2 regions of the Allobosea sp. GW821-FHT09G06 genome follow, and region 2 is predicted to be linked to the other one. Evidence: predicted binding sites of a transcription regulator. Region 2 holds the regulator's gene; the other holds the start of a gene.
What was found. The regulator PhoB, encoded in region 2, activates phosphate uptake and scavenging genes when phosphate is short. The targets are predictions, from matches to a motif close to TGTCATNNANCTGTCAT.
Positions count from the first base shown of each region.

Region 1: a site for PhoB is predicted at 4,275-4,291, ahead of phnC (phosphonate ABC transporter ATP-binding protein). Genes of this name have one in related genera too.

Region 1 covers NZ_JBWKOI010000001.1:500,419-507,216, forward strand. The annotation lists gene phnF (phosphonate metabolism transcriptional regulator PhnF) at 1-373, shown strand, start outside; gene phnE (phosphonate ABC transporter, permease protein PhnE) at 492-1,346, opposite strand; gene phnE (phosphonate ABC transporter, permease protein PhnE) at 1,343-2,224, opposite strand; gene phnD (phosphonate ABC transporter substrate-binding protein) at 2,366-3,280, opposite strand; gene phnC (phosphonate ABC transporter ATP-binding protein) at 3,358-4,176, opposite strand; gene AC07NY_RS02520 (efflux RND transporter periplasmic adaptor subunit) at 4,602-5,681, shown strand; gene AC07NY_RS02525 (efflux RND transporter permease subunit) at 5,691-6,798, shown strand, end outside.
Region 2 covers NZ_JBWKOI010000001.1:1,074,289-1,081,086, reverse strand. The annotation lists gene AC07NY_RS05180 (amino acid ABC transporter permease) at 1-235, opposite strand, end outside; gene argH (argininosuccinate lyase) at 232-1,647, opposite strand; gene AC07NY_RS05170 (LysR family transcriptional regulator) at 1,742-2,668, shown strand; gene AC07NY_RS05165 (SpoIIAA family protein) at 2,723-3,109, shown strand; gene phoB (phosphate regulon transcriptional regulator PhoB) at 3,113-3,820, opposite strand; gene phoU (phosphate signaling complex protein PhoU) at 3,834-4,553, opposite strand; gene pstB (phosphate ABC transporter ATP-binding protein PstB) at 4,577-5,377, opposite strand; gene pstA (phosphate ABC transporter permease PstA) at 5,423-6,307, opposite strand; gene pstC (phosphate ABC transporter permease subunit PstC) at 6,319-6,798, opposite strand, start outside.

The DNA.
Region 1 (6,798 bases), 570 kb from region 2:
GCTGAAGACCGGGACGCCGCTCTGGCAGGTGCAGGGCGTGAGCCTGGCGGATGGCGTGCCGATGGGCACCGGCACGCATTGGCTTGCGGTCGAGCGTTTCCCGGATTTCGACAAGGCCTATCGCGAGGCGGCCGGCTCGATCACGGCGGCCTTCAAGATCTATGGCATCGCGGATTACGTGCGCCTGTCGACGCGCTTGACGGCGCGGCTCGCCGATGAGCGCGAGGCCGAGCTGTTGGAGATCGCGCCTGAGGCTGCCGTGATGATCTCGACGGCGGTCGATGCGCTGCCGGACCTGACGCCAGTGCATCTCGTCAGCAGCGTGTTCGCCGCCGAGCGTATGGAGATGGTGATCGAGCCGTTCGGGGATTGAAGGGCACCGTCATGCTCGGGCTTGACCCGAGCATCTCAGGACGGAAAGGCGCCTTATCCTGCACGAGCTTCTCGGGTCTTCGCTTCGCTGCGCCCGAGAATGACGGCTGGTGTCGCTTTCAGCTCGCCCGGCGGCCGATGATCGCGAAGCGCAGCTTGCCCGAAAGGAAGTCGATGGCCGAGACCGCGGCAAGGACCAGCAGGATCAGGAAGGAGACCTGCTGCCATTCCAGCGTGCGGATCGTCTCGGCGAGATAGAGGCCGATGCCGCCGGCGCCGACGATGCCGATGATCGTTGAGGAGCGGGTGTTGGATTCGATATAGTAGAGCACCTGGCTCGCGATCACCGGCAGCACCTGCGGCAGCAGGCCGAAGCGGATCTCATGCGCCTTGCCGCCGCCGACGGAGGATACGCCTTCGACCGGCTTGCGGTCGGCGGCCTCGATCGCTTCCGAATAGAGCTTGCCGAAGGCGCCGAGATCGCTGGTCATGATCGCGAGCATGCCGGCGAAGGGGCCGAGGCCGACGACATTCACCCAGATCAGCGCCCAGATCAGGGCGTCGACGCCGCGAACCGTGTCGAGCGAGCGACGGGCGAAGAAGTGTACGATGCGGTTGGCGACAACGTTGCGCGCCGCGATGAAGCCGAGCGGCAGGGCGAGGATCGCCGCCAGAACTGTGCCGAGGAAGGCGATGGCGATGGTCTCGAACAGCGCCTTCACGAAGATGACGGCGCGCGCCCAGGAGCCGGGATCGGGCGGCAGCATCAACATGACGAAGGTGCCGAGATTGCCGAAGCCGGACAAGATCTTCCAGAGCGAGGTCTCGAGCGTCGTCAGCCCGTAGACGAAGAAGCCGGCGAGCGCGGCGATGGTGCCGATGGTCGCAAGCTTCGTCTTGAGCGAGCCGCGGATCGCGGCGTCGTGGCGGCGCAGGATGTCGGCGCGCTCGGCTGTCGAGAGGGCGAGGCTCATCGGCCATGCTCCAGGCTGAGAAGGGCGTGGCGCAGCCGCTCGGTGGCGTAGTCGATCAGCATCACCGTGACGATGATCAGCAGCAGGATGGCGCTGACATCGGTGAAGTAGAACTTGCGGATGGCCTCGATCAGGTCCTGGCCGATGCCGCCGGCGCCGACGAAGCCCATGATCGAGGCGCCGCGGACATTGATCTCGAAGCGCAGCAGCGCGTAGCTCGCGAAATTGGAGAGCACCTGCGGCACGACCGCGAAGCGCACGATCTGCCACCAGCTGCCGCCGGCGGCGGTGACGCCGTCGACCGGCTTCAGGTCGATGTTCTCGACGACTTCCGAGAAGAGCTTGCCGAGCGCGCCCATGGTGTGGATCGCGATGGCGAGCACGCCGGGCAGCGGGCCGAGGCCAAAGGCGATGACGAAGATCAGCGCGAAGACGATCTCGGGAACGGTGCGGCAGAATTCGAGATAGCGGCGCACAGCGAAGCGCAGCCAGGTGGCACGGCCGAGATTGGCAGCGGCGGCGAAGCAGAACAGGAAGGCGCCGGCGGCGCCAAGGATCGTGCCGACATAGGCAATGAGCACGGTCTGCCAGAGCAGCTTCAGCCAGCCCTTCAGGCCCCAGTACCACTCGGAGAGGTCGGCGCCGAGGCTGGCGAGCCTGAGCGTCGGCAGCGTCTCGAAGATATATTTCGGAAAGCGGTGAACGTTCTCGAAGAACTTGGCGAGATCGACTTCGGCGCCGCGGGCCGAGAGCAGCACGCAGGCGATGAAGACGGCGATGCCGATCAGGGCCTGCCGGCGCTTGGCAGCTGAAGCTTGCCGATAGGCCTCGGCATGGGCCCGGATGGCCGGGTCGTTGCGGTCGATCGCGAGGGTCATTGAGAGGCGCTTCCGAGGGGTCGCGGGATCGGCGGGTGCCGATCCCGGACAAGGGTGTCATCCCAGGACGAAGCGAAGCGCAGTGCCCTGGAATCTCTGGCGAGAGATGCCCGGGTCGAGCCCGGGCATGACGGAGGTTGCTTACGACGACTTCTTCTTGCGGAGCTCGTCGACGAACTTGTTCAGCTCGATGATCGGGTCGTAGGCCTTGTTGTCGACGGCGACGAGCGGGCCCTGCTTGCCTTCATAGATCTTGTCGAAGGCGGCCTTGTCCTTGGTGGCGAGGTTCAGGACGGCGTCGCGGATCTTGGCCTTCAGCTCCTCCGGCATGTCGGTGAGATAGGCCATCGGCGAGTTCACGATCTGCTCGGACTTGTAGATGATCCGGAAGTCGTCGGCCTTGGCCATGTTCTTGCGGGCCATGCGCTGCAGGTTCGATTCCTGCTCGTCGTTCCACCAGTTGGCGGCGACATCGACCGTGCCCTGCTGGAGCGCGATGATCGCGTTCTCATGGCTGCCGGTATAGACGACCTTCGAGAAGAAGGTTTCCGGCTCGATCTTCATGCCGTTCAGCGCGAAGCGCGGGACGTTGTTGCCCGAGGTCGAATTCGGGTCGACGAGGCCGAGATTCTTGCCCTTGAGGTCCTCGACCTTCTGATAGGGCGAGTCCTTCTTCACGTAGAAGACCGAGTGATAGCCCTTGGTGCCGTCGAGATTGGTCTCGATGGCGAAGGCATCGACCTTGGCGCCGGTCATGCGGGCGCGGGCGAAGGAGGACGGGCCGTAGGAGGCGATGTGGATGTTGCCGGTGCGCTGGCCCTCGATGATCGCGGCGTAGTCGTTGGCGATACGCAGGGTGACCTTGGTGCCGAGTTCCTTGGCGAGATACTGCACGAAGGGGGTGTAGCGCTCGGTGACGCCGGAAGCGTTCTCGGAGGGGATGATCGCGAAGACGAGCTCGGGATACTTGGCCTTCCAGTCCTGCGCGAAGGCCGGAGCGGCGGCGAGCGCCAGGCCGGCGACGGCGAGCGAGAGGGTATGACGACGGGTCAGCATCTTTGTGCTCCTGGTTGTAGGCGGGGATGGTCTTCTCGCGGCGACGGCCATCAGGCCGGTCCGGCGATCTCTGGAAATCAGGCGATCTTCTGGCGGGCGCGCTTCGCCTCGGAGGCGGCGATGGCGTCGAGCGCATCCAGCGCCTCGGCGCCGGCATCCTTGGCCTCGATGCCGTAGAGTTCGGCCGCGATCTCGCGGGTCAACGCCTGCGGCACGTCGTCGAACACGACCTTGCCGGCGGACATGCCGATCAGGCGGTCACAGTATTTCGCGGCGATATCGAGGTCGTGCAGGTTGCACATCACGGTGATGCCGTCCTCGCGATTGATGCGGAACAGCGCGTCCATGACGACCTGTGTGTTGCGCGGGTCGAGCGAGGCGATCGGCTCGTCGGCGAGGATGATGCGCGGCTCCTGGACAAGGGCGCGGGCAATGGCGACGCGCTGCTGCTGGCCGCCGGAGAGGGTCTCGGCGCGCTGCGCCAGGAGATGGCCCATATCGAGACGCTCGAGGGCCGCGATGGCGCGAATCTTGTCGTCCTCGGCGAAGCTCTTGACCAGCGTCAGCGCCGCCGAGCGATGGTTCAGGCGGCCGAGCAGGACATTGGTCAGCACGTCGAGGCGGCCGACGAGGTTGAACTGCTGGAAGATCATCGCCGTGTCGCGGCGCCAGCGGCGCAGCGAGGCGCCCTTCAGCCCGGTGACGTCCTGCTCCTCGCAGACGATCCGGCCGGAGGTCGGCTCGGTCAGGCGGTTCAGCATGCGCAGCAGCGTCGACTTGCCGGCGCCGGAAGGGCCGATCACGCCGACCATCTCCCCCTTCGGCACCGTCAGCGTGACGGCGTCGACCGCGTTCCTGTCGCCAAAGCGCTTGGTCAGGCCTTCGATGCGGAGCATGGACTGGTTCTCGGGCACGATGCGGGCATGAGCGCGTCCCCACCCGGTCAGGCCGGAGGGTCAGGCGTCTCGATCGCCGCGAGCCCTAGCGGCCACGGATGACAGCGGCGTGACAGGATGTGAAAGGCCCCGAAACGGGCGATTTGCACCTCCAAGAGCCGGTCAACGTTTCGTGAGGTCTCCAGAATGCGCTTGGACGATCCACGGCTTAGCGGCAGGATGATCGTGGATGTCTGTGTGCGGCGGAGATGCCCGTGACGTTGGGCCTCTTATCGGCAAGCATCTTGCATTGATGCCTGCGAGGCCGAAACGATACGGCATCGGCACAAGAACCGCTGTTTTTGTGCCGCTGTGGCGCGCCGGCATCTTAGCAACGCCTTTCGTTCCATTTAAGACCAATGGGCGGCAACGGAGCCTCCAGCCTGATGAAGCGGTTCGTTCTTCTTGTTCTCGTCGCCGCCATCGCGGGCGGCGGCTATTATGCCTACCGCAACCAGCGCACTGGCACCCAGCAGGCGCAGGCGAGCGCGGTCTCGGGGCCGCGCGGCGTGCCTGTCGAGGTCGCGTCCATCGAACTGGCGACCGTGAGCGAGGAGGTCGAGGCGCTCGGCACGCTGGCCGCCGATGAATCCGTTGTCATCGCGCCGGAAATCGCTGGCCGCGTCATCTTCCTCGGCTTCAAGGAAGGCGAGCGCGTCAAGGCCGGGCAGGAGCTGGTCAAGCTCGATACGGCGATCCTCGATGCCGAGCTGAAGCAGGCGATGGCCGATCTCGGCCTTGCCCGCGATACCAATGATCGGCTCAGGGGGCTGGTCTCGCGCGGCTCGGGCACGCAGGTCGCGCTCGACGAGTCCGCGGCGAAGCTCGCCTCCAGCGAGGCTCGCGTCCAGCTCGCCAAGGCCAAGCTCGCCCAGTCGACCATCGTGGCGCCGTTCACCGGCGTCGTCGGCCTGCGCTCGGTCGGCGTCGGCGACTATGTCTCCGTCGGCAAGCAATTGATCACGCTGACCAGCATCGACCCGATCAAGATCGATTTCCGCGTGCCCGAGATATTCCTGAGCCGCCTCAAGGTCGGGCAGCCCGTGCAGATGAAGGTCGATGCGGTTCCGGACCGGAAATTCCAGGGCCAGATCTACGCGATCGACCCGGTGGTCGACGTCAACGGCCGGGCGATCCGCCTGCGCGCCAACATCCCCAATGCCGATCTCGCGCTGAAGCCCGGCCTCTTCGCCCGGCTGGCCATCACCGTGGACTATCGCGAGAAGGCGATCGTCGTGCCGGAGATGGCCGTGGTGCCGGATGCGGTCGGCAAGATCATCTACGTCGTCGACAAGGGCAAGGCGAAGAAGGTCGCCGTCGAGCTTGGCAAGCGCCTGCCGGGCAAGGTCGAGATCGTCCGCGGGCTGACGCCCGACATGCAGATCATCACCGCCGGCCAGATGCGGCTGCGCGACGGCGCGATCATCGCGATCAAGGACAAGGTCGTCCAGACGAGCCAGCTCTAGGATCGCGCCATGAGCCTCTTCGAACTCTTCGTCCGTCGGCCCGTCCTCTCGACGGTGCTGAGCCTCCTCGTGATCCTGATCGGTATCGTCTCCTATGGCCGCCTGACGGTCCGCGAGTATCCGAACATCGACGAGCCGATCGTCTCGGTCCGCACCGATTATCGCGGCGCCTCGGCCGAGATCATCGAGACGCAGGTCACCCAGATCCTGGAGAACTCGATCGCCGGCATCGAGGGCATCGAGATCATCTCCTCGGCCAGCCGCCAGGAGCGCAGCTTCATCCAGGTGCGCTTCCGCCCGGATGTCGATCCCGACGTCGCGGCTTCCGACGTGCGCGACCGCGTCAGCCGCGTGCGCAGCCGCCTGCCGGACGAGATCGACGAGCCGGTCATCGCCAAGGTGGAGGCCGACGCGCAGCCGATCCTCTATCTCTCGCTGACCAGCACGAAGGACGGGCCGCTCGAACTCACCGACTTCGCCGATCGCTTCATCTCCGACCGCGTCCAGAACGTGACCGGCGTGGCGGAGGTCCGCATTCTCGGCCAGCGCCAATATGCGATGCGCATCTGGCTCGATCGCGCCCGCATGTCGGCTTACGACATCTCGGTCCAGCAGATCGAGGCGGCCGTCCGGGCGCAGAATGTCGAGATCCCGTCGGGCCGGATCGAGAGCAACGATCGCGAATTCACGGTGCTCTCGCAGACCAGCATGACGACCCCGGCGGAGTTCCGCGAGATCGTGGTCAAGGACGCCAATGGCTTCCCGGTCAAGCTGAAGGACATCGCCAAGGTCGAGCTCGGCGCCCGCGAGGAACGCAACGCCGCCTGGTTCAAGGGCACGCCTTCGGTGACGATCGGCATCGTCAAGCAGGCGACGGCCAATCCGCTCGACGTCTCGGCCGGCATCGAGGAGGCGCTGCCCGGCATCATCGAGGACCTGCCGCAGGGCATGGCGATCGCCAAGTCCTACGATACCTCGGTCTTCATCGATCGCTCGATCAAGGCGGTCTACCAGACGATCATCGAGGCGATCGTGCTGGTCGTGCTGATCATCTTCATCTTCCTGCGCTCGGTGCGCGCGACGCTGATCCCACTGGTCACGATCCCGGTCTCGCTGA
Region 2 (6,798 bases):
AAGCCGTCATGATCAGCGTGTTGCCGAGGCCCGCAATGATCGCCGGCGCCGTGAAGAACTGCCGCACCACCGGCCAGGCGATGTCGCCCTCGACGAAGGCCATCACGATCCAGGCGAGGATCGCGAGGATGACGGCGGAAGCGAACCAGCGCCCGTAGAAGCGCCGCGGCACGATCCTGAGCTGCGAGACCGCCGCGAGATCGCGGCTGCTGATCGAAGATGTCGCGTCGCTCATCGCCCGCCCTCCCGGCTCCAGGTTTCGAGATCGGCGAGCTTGCCGCGGAAGCGCGCGATCTGCTCGCGCACCCGCTCCGGCGCCGTGCCGCCACGGCCGCTGCGCGCGGCGACCGCGGCATCGAGCGTCAATTGGTCGAGCACGCCGGCGTCGAGCCGGGGATCGACGGCGCGCAGATCGACGGCATCGAGCGATTCAAGCTCGCGGCCCATCTCCTCGCAATAGCGCACCAGCGCACCGGTGATCTCATGCGCCTCGGCGAAGGGCACGCCCTGGCGCGCCAGATGATCCGCCACCTCGGTCGCCAGCGCGAAGCCGGAGCCGGCCTGCGCCCGCATGATCGCGGGGTCGGCGCTCATGCTGGCGATCAGGCCGGCGAAGGCGGGCAGCACCTCCTCCAGCACGTCGACGGCGTCGAAACCCGTGCGCTTGTCCTCGGCGAGGTCGCGATTATAGGACAGCGGCAGCCCCTTCAGCGCACCAAGCATGGTCACGAGGTCACCGGCCAGCCGCGCCGCCCGGCCGCGCGAGATTTCGGCGATATCCGGGTTCTTCTTCTGCGGCATGATCGAGGAGCCCGTCGCGAAGGCGTCGTCCAGCGTCACCCAGGCGAATTGCCGGGAGGTCCACAGCGTCACCTCCTCGGCGAGCCGCGACAGGTTCGTCGCCAGCATCGCCGCGACGAACAGGAATTCCGCGACATGGTCGCGCGCGCCGACCGCATCGACCGAATTCTCGAACGGCCCGTCATAGCCGAGCGCCTGGGCGCTGAGTTCCGGGTTCAACGTGATCGCCGAGCCTGCGAGCGCCGCCGCCCCCAGCGGGGACTGGCCCGAGCGCTTTTCCCAATCGGTCAGGCGCGAGGCGTCGCGCATCAGCACCTGGCCATGCGCCATCAGCCAATGGCCGAAGGTGACGGGCTGGGCGCTCTGGAGATGGGTGAAGCCGGGGCAGACCGAGGCCGCATGCTCTTCGGCCTGGTCGGCGATCGCGGTGAGCAGCTCCGCCAGCATCCCGGCGAGCGTGCGCGACTTCCCCCGCAGGTAGAGCTTGAGATTGTTCGCGGCCTGGTCGTTGCGGGAGCGCCCGGCGCGGAGCTTCGCCCCGGTCGGGCCGATGCGCTCGGTCAGGATGCGCTCGATGAAGGTATGAACGTCCTCGTCGTCCGGCCCCGGCGCGATCCGCCCCTCGACCGTGTCGCGGGCGATCCCGTCGAGCGCAGCCAGGATGGTCTCGAATTCCTGGGCCGTCAGCAGGCCGGCGCGCCCGAGCTCGGCCGCATGGGCCTTGCCGCCCGCAACATCCTGCGGCACCAGCCGGGCATGCTCGCCGGCCGCACTCGACAGCTTCATCAGGCGCGGGTCCGGCTGCTTGCGGAAGCGGCCGCCCCAGAGACGGGTCGTCTGGTTCATGATGTCGTTCTCCCCTGCGGGAAGAATGGCCTCTTGACCGAGACACCGGCAAACGAAACGATCTCCGCCACGATAGTCCAAAAAGGAATACCCCATGGCGGCCGGCCGGCCCCCTCCGTCATCGACCGCGCTCAGGGCCTTCGCCACCGTCGCGAGGCTGGGCTCGACCGCGCGTGCCGCCCAGTCGGTCAACCTGACCCAGAGCGCGGTCTCCAAGCAGATCCTTTCGCTGGAGCACCATCTCGGCGCCGTGCTGTTCGACCGCAGCCCGCTCGGACTCAAGCTCACCGAGGCCGGCGCGATCTACCTGCCCTATGCCGAGGCTGCGCTGGAGCAGATGGAGCGCGGCGCGCGGCGTCTGGTGGAGCGCAACGCCATCGCCCGGCCGATCCGCCTGCATATGGTCGCGATCGCCGGTGAGCGCTGGCTGATGGCGCGCTTCCCTGCGTTTGCCGAGGCCCATCCCGGCGTCGACGTGCAGTTCACCAACTATGTCAGCGAGAGCGAGACCGAGGAGCCGGATATCGAGATCGCCCATGGGGTCGAGCCCTGGCCCGGCAAGGAGGCGCATTATCTCTTCGGCCGCGATGTCGCGCTGGTCGCCGCGCCCAGCCTGATCGAGCGCATGGGCGGCTTCCGCCGCGCCGCCGACATCCAGAAGGCGACCCTGCTCCAGCATTACCAGATGCCGACCTTCTGGGCCGAGTTCACCGAGGCGCATGACCTGCGCGGCGCGGTGCCCGAGCACACCGTGCGCTACGGCTATTATTCGGTGATCACCAGCGCCGCCGTCGCCGGCTTGGGCTTCGCGCTGGCGCCACGCTGCTATGTCGCCGACGAGCTGGCTTCGGGTGCGCTGGTCAATCCGCTGGGCCTCGGCTTCACCAGCGCGATCGGCTGCTGGCTGACGCGCCCGCTCGACCAGCCGCCGCGCCCCGGGCTCGACGCCTTCATCGCCTGGCTGAAATCAGAAGCCGCCCAGTTCGACGCCGCCACGCGAGCACCTGTCCAACCCGCCTGACCGGCTGGCGAAACCTCCTCTTCCTCCGTGCGTTGTCGTTGGCAAGGAGGAGCCATGCTGACCATTCTGCCCGCGCCGGATCATGTCGCAGCCTATCGTCTGATGCAGACGCTGACCGGGGAGGATGTCGACGCGATCATGGCCGATATCGACACGAAGCTCGCTCGCCACGAGAAGATCGGCGTGCTTGTCGATCTCTCCGACTTTACCGACCTGACGCTCACCGCCGCCTGGAAGGACGCGCGCTACAGCATCGGCAAGCTCTGGGAACTCAGGCGCTTTCCGAAAGAGGCGGTGATCACGAACAAGGGCTGGCTCGCCGGCTTCATCGATCTGCTCGATCCGGCGATCCCCTTCGTCAAGGTCCGCGCCTTCAAGCCCGAGGACTATGACAAGGCGCTGGCATGGGCCGGCGATATCGAGGGCGGCCCCGACGCCTGAGGCTTACGCGGCACCGCCGCGCGCGAAGGTCTCGTCGAAGGCATAGCCGGCACCGCGCACCGTGCGCAGCGGATCCTTCGCATCGCCCGGCGTGATCGCCTTGCGCAGCCGCCCGACATGAACATCGACCGTGCGCTCGTCGATATAGACGTCGCGGCCCCAGACGGCATCGAGCAGCTGGGCACGGGAATAGACCCGGCCCGGCGCCTGCATCAGGAATTCCAGCAGGCGGAACTCGGTCGGGCCGAGATGGAGTTCGCTGCCCGCGCGGCGGACGCGCCGCGTCGTGCGGTCGAGTTCGAGATCGCCGGCCGCCAGCAGCCCCGCGACATGGCCGGGCTTCGCCCTGCGCAACAGCGCCTGGATGCGCGCGATCAGCTCCGGCAGCGAGAACGGCTTCACGACGTAATCGTCGGCGCCGGTCGCAAGGCCACGCACGCGCTCGGTCTCCTCGCCGCGCGCCGTCAGCATGATGATCGGCACGCGCTCGGTGTCGCGGCGCGAGCGCAGGCGCCGGCAAAGCTCGATGCCGGACAGGCCCGGCAGCATCCAGTCGAGCAGGACGAGATCGGGCGTGTGATCGCGAAGATGCAATTCCGCATCGTCCCCGCGCGCGACGCTATCGACCTCGAAGCCCTCGGCTTCGAGGTTGTAGCGCAGCAGCAGGGTGAGCGGCTCCTCGTCCTCGACGATCAGGATGCGTGCGGCCATGTCGGCTTTGACCTCAGTTTCCCGTCACCGCTTCGACCTCGATATTGGTCGTGTCGAGCTTGGGGCGGTTCGCATCGAGGGAATCGCCGGTGACGAGGTAATGGATGGTCTCGGCGATATTGGTGGTGTGGTCGCCGATGCGCTCGATGTTCTTGGCGCAGAACAGGAGATGCGTGCAGAAGGTGATGTTGCGCGGATCCTCCATCATATAGGTCAGGAGTTCGCGGAACAGCGAGGTGTAGAGCGCGTCGATCTCGTCATCGCGCTTCCAGACCTCGAGCGCCTTCTGCTCGTTGGTCGCGGCATAGGCGTCGAGCACGTCCTTGAGCTGGGCCTGCACGAGGCGGCTGATATGCTCGAGGCCGACCACCGCGCGATGCGGCGGCTGGAACTGCCCGGCGATCGCGACGGCGCGCTTGGCGATGTTCTTGGCGAGATCGCCGACCCGCTCGATGTCGGAGGCGAGGCGGATCGCCGAGATCAGCTCGCGCAGGTCCTGCGCCAGCGGCTGGCGCCGGGCGATGGTGAGCACGGCCTTCTCCTCGACCTCGCGCTGGAGATTGTCGAGGCGCTGGTCGGCCGAGATGATCTTCTGGGCGAGCGCGGTATCGCGGCGAACGAGCGCCACCGTGGAATCGCCCAGCATGCGCTCGGCCATGCCGCCCATTTCGGCGAGGCTGCGGCGGATGCCTTCAAGGTCGGTGTCGTAGGAGCGGACGATGTGGTCGGTCATAGGGGTGTCCTCCTCGTCGCCGCTTAGCCGAAACGGCCGGTGACGTAGTCCTGGGTCTGCTTCTTGGCGGGATTCATGAAGATCGTGTTGGTCGGCGCGAACTCGATGACCTCGCCTAGATACATGAAGGCCGTGTACTGCGAGATGCGCGCCGCCTGCTGCATGTTGTGCGTGACGATGGCGATGGTGAAATCGCTCTTCAGCTGCTCCAGCAGGTCCTCGATCTTGCCGGTCGAGATCGGGTCGAGCGCCGAGGTCGGCTCGTCGAACAGGATCACTTCCGGCTTCTGCGCGATGGTGCGCGCGATGCACAGGCGCTGCTGCTGGCCGCCGGAGAGGCCCATGCCGGAGCTCTTCAGCTTGTCCTTGACCTCGTCCCAAAGCGCGGCGCGGCGCAGGGCGCCCTCGACGCGGTCGTCGAGCTCCGACTTCGGCGGCTTCTCGTAGAGGCGGATGCCGAAGGCGACGTTGTCGTAGATCGACATCGGGAACGGCGTCGGCTTCTGGAACACCATGCCGACGCGCGAGCGCAACTCGTTCACGTCGACGTCGTTCGAGATGATGTTGCGGCCGTCGAGCATGATCTGCCCTTCCGCGCGCTGCTCCGGATAGAGCGAGTAGATTCGGTTGAAGATCCGCAGCAGGGTCGACTTGCCGCAGCCCGACGGGCCGATCAGCGCCGTGACGTGGCGATCGCGGAAGTCGAGATTGATGTTCTTCAGCGCCTTGTGCTCGCCGTAGTAGAAATCGAGGTTCTTCACCGCGATCCGGACGGGCGCCTCGGCATCGAGCGACTGGGGGGAGAGTTCAAGGGTCGAAAGCATCGACTTAGGTCCTCAAGGTCGGTCGCGACCGGGTTGGTTTCAGGCTCACTTGCTGCCGGCGACGATACGCCGGGCAACGATCGAGAGCACGAGGATCGAGACGGTAATGATGAGCGAACCGGCCCAGGCGAGCTGCTGCCAGTTCTCGTAAGGGGCGGAGGCGAACTGGTAGATCGTCACCGGCAGGTTGGAGACGCCGCCGACCAGCGTCGGCGAGAACCAGAAATTGTTGTTGAGCGCGGTGAAGAGCAGCGGCGCGGTCTCGCCGGCGATGCGGGCGAGCGCCAGCAGGATACCGGTGACCATGCCGGCCTTGGCCGCGCGCCAGGTCACCGAGGTGATGACGACGGAAGGCGGCGCGCCGAGCGCCGCACCCGCCTCACGCAGCGGGCCGGGAACGAGGTTCAGCATGTCCTCGGTGGTGCGCACGATCACCGGGATCGCGATAATGCCGAGCGCGACGCCGCCGGCCCAGCCGGAATAGCCGCGGAACGGCTCGACCAGGATGACGTAGACGAACAGGCCGATCAGGATCGACGGCGCCGAGAGCAGGATGTCGTTGATGAAGCGGATGAGGTTGGCGAGCTTCGAGCTGCGACCGTATTCGGCGAGCCAGGTCCCGGCGAGCACGCCGATCGGCGTGGCGATGGCGATGCCGAGGAAGGTCAGCACGAAGGAGCCGACGATGGCGTTGGCGATGCCGCCGCCTTCCGTGCCGGGGCCGGGCGTGACCGCCGTGAAGGTCGCGACCGAGAGGCCGCCGATGCCCTTCACCACGAGCATGCCGAGGATCCAGAACAGAACGAAGATGGCGGTGAAGGTGAAGCCGGTGGCGATCACCTTCATCAACCGGTCGGCGGTACGGCGCGACTGACGCACGCGCCCCCAGGGCTGGTGAGGCAGTTCGCGAGGTGTGGTCGTCATGGTCATGGGGTTGAGCCTCAGTAGCGCTTGACGCGGGCGACCAGCAGCCGCGCGATGACGAGGACGACGAAGGTGACGAAGAACAGGATGCAGCCGAGCGCGATCAGCGCGTTGAGCTGCAGGCCCATCGCCTCGTTGAACTCGTTGGCGATGCGCGAGGCGATGGTCGAGCCGGGATCGAGGATCGAGGCCGAGAGCCGGTTGGCGTTGCCGACGACGAAGGTAACGGCCATGGTCTCGCCGAGCGCGCGGCCGAGCCCCAGCATGATCGCGCCGATGATCGAGACGCCAGCCTGCGGCACCAGCACATGGCGCACGACCTCCCAGGTCGTCGCGCCGATGCCATAGGCGCTCTCGCGCAGCACCGAGGGGATCTGCTCCAGCATGTCGCGGGTGATCGAGGCGATGAACGGCACGATCATGAAGGCGAGGATGATGCCGGCGGTGAAGATGCCGAGGCCCGAGGGCGAGCGCGAGTAAAGCACCGTGCCGACGAT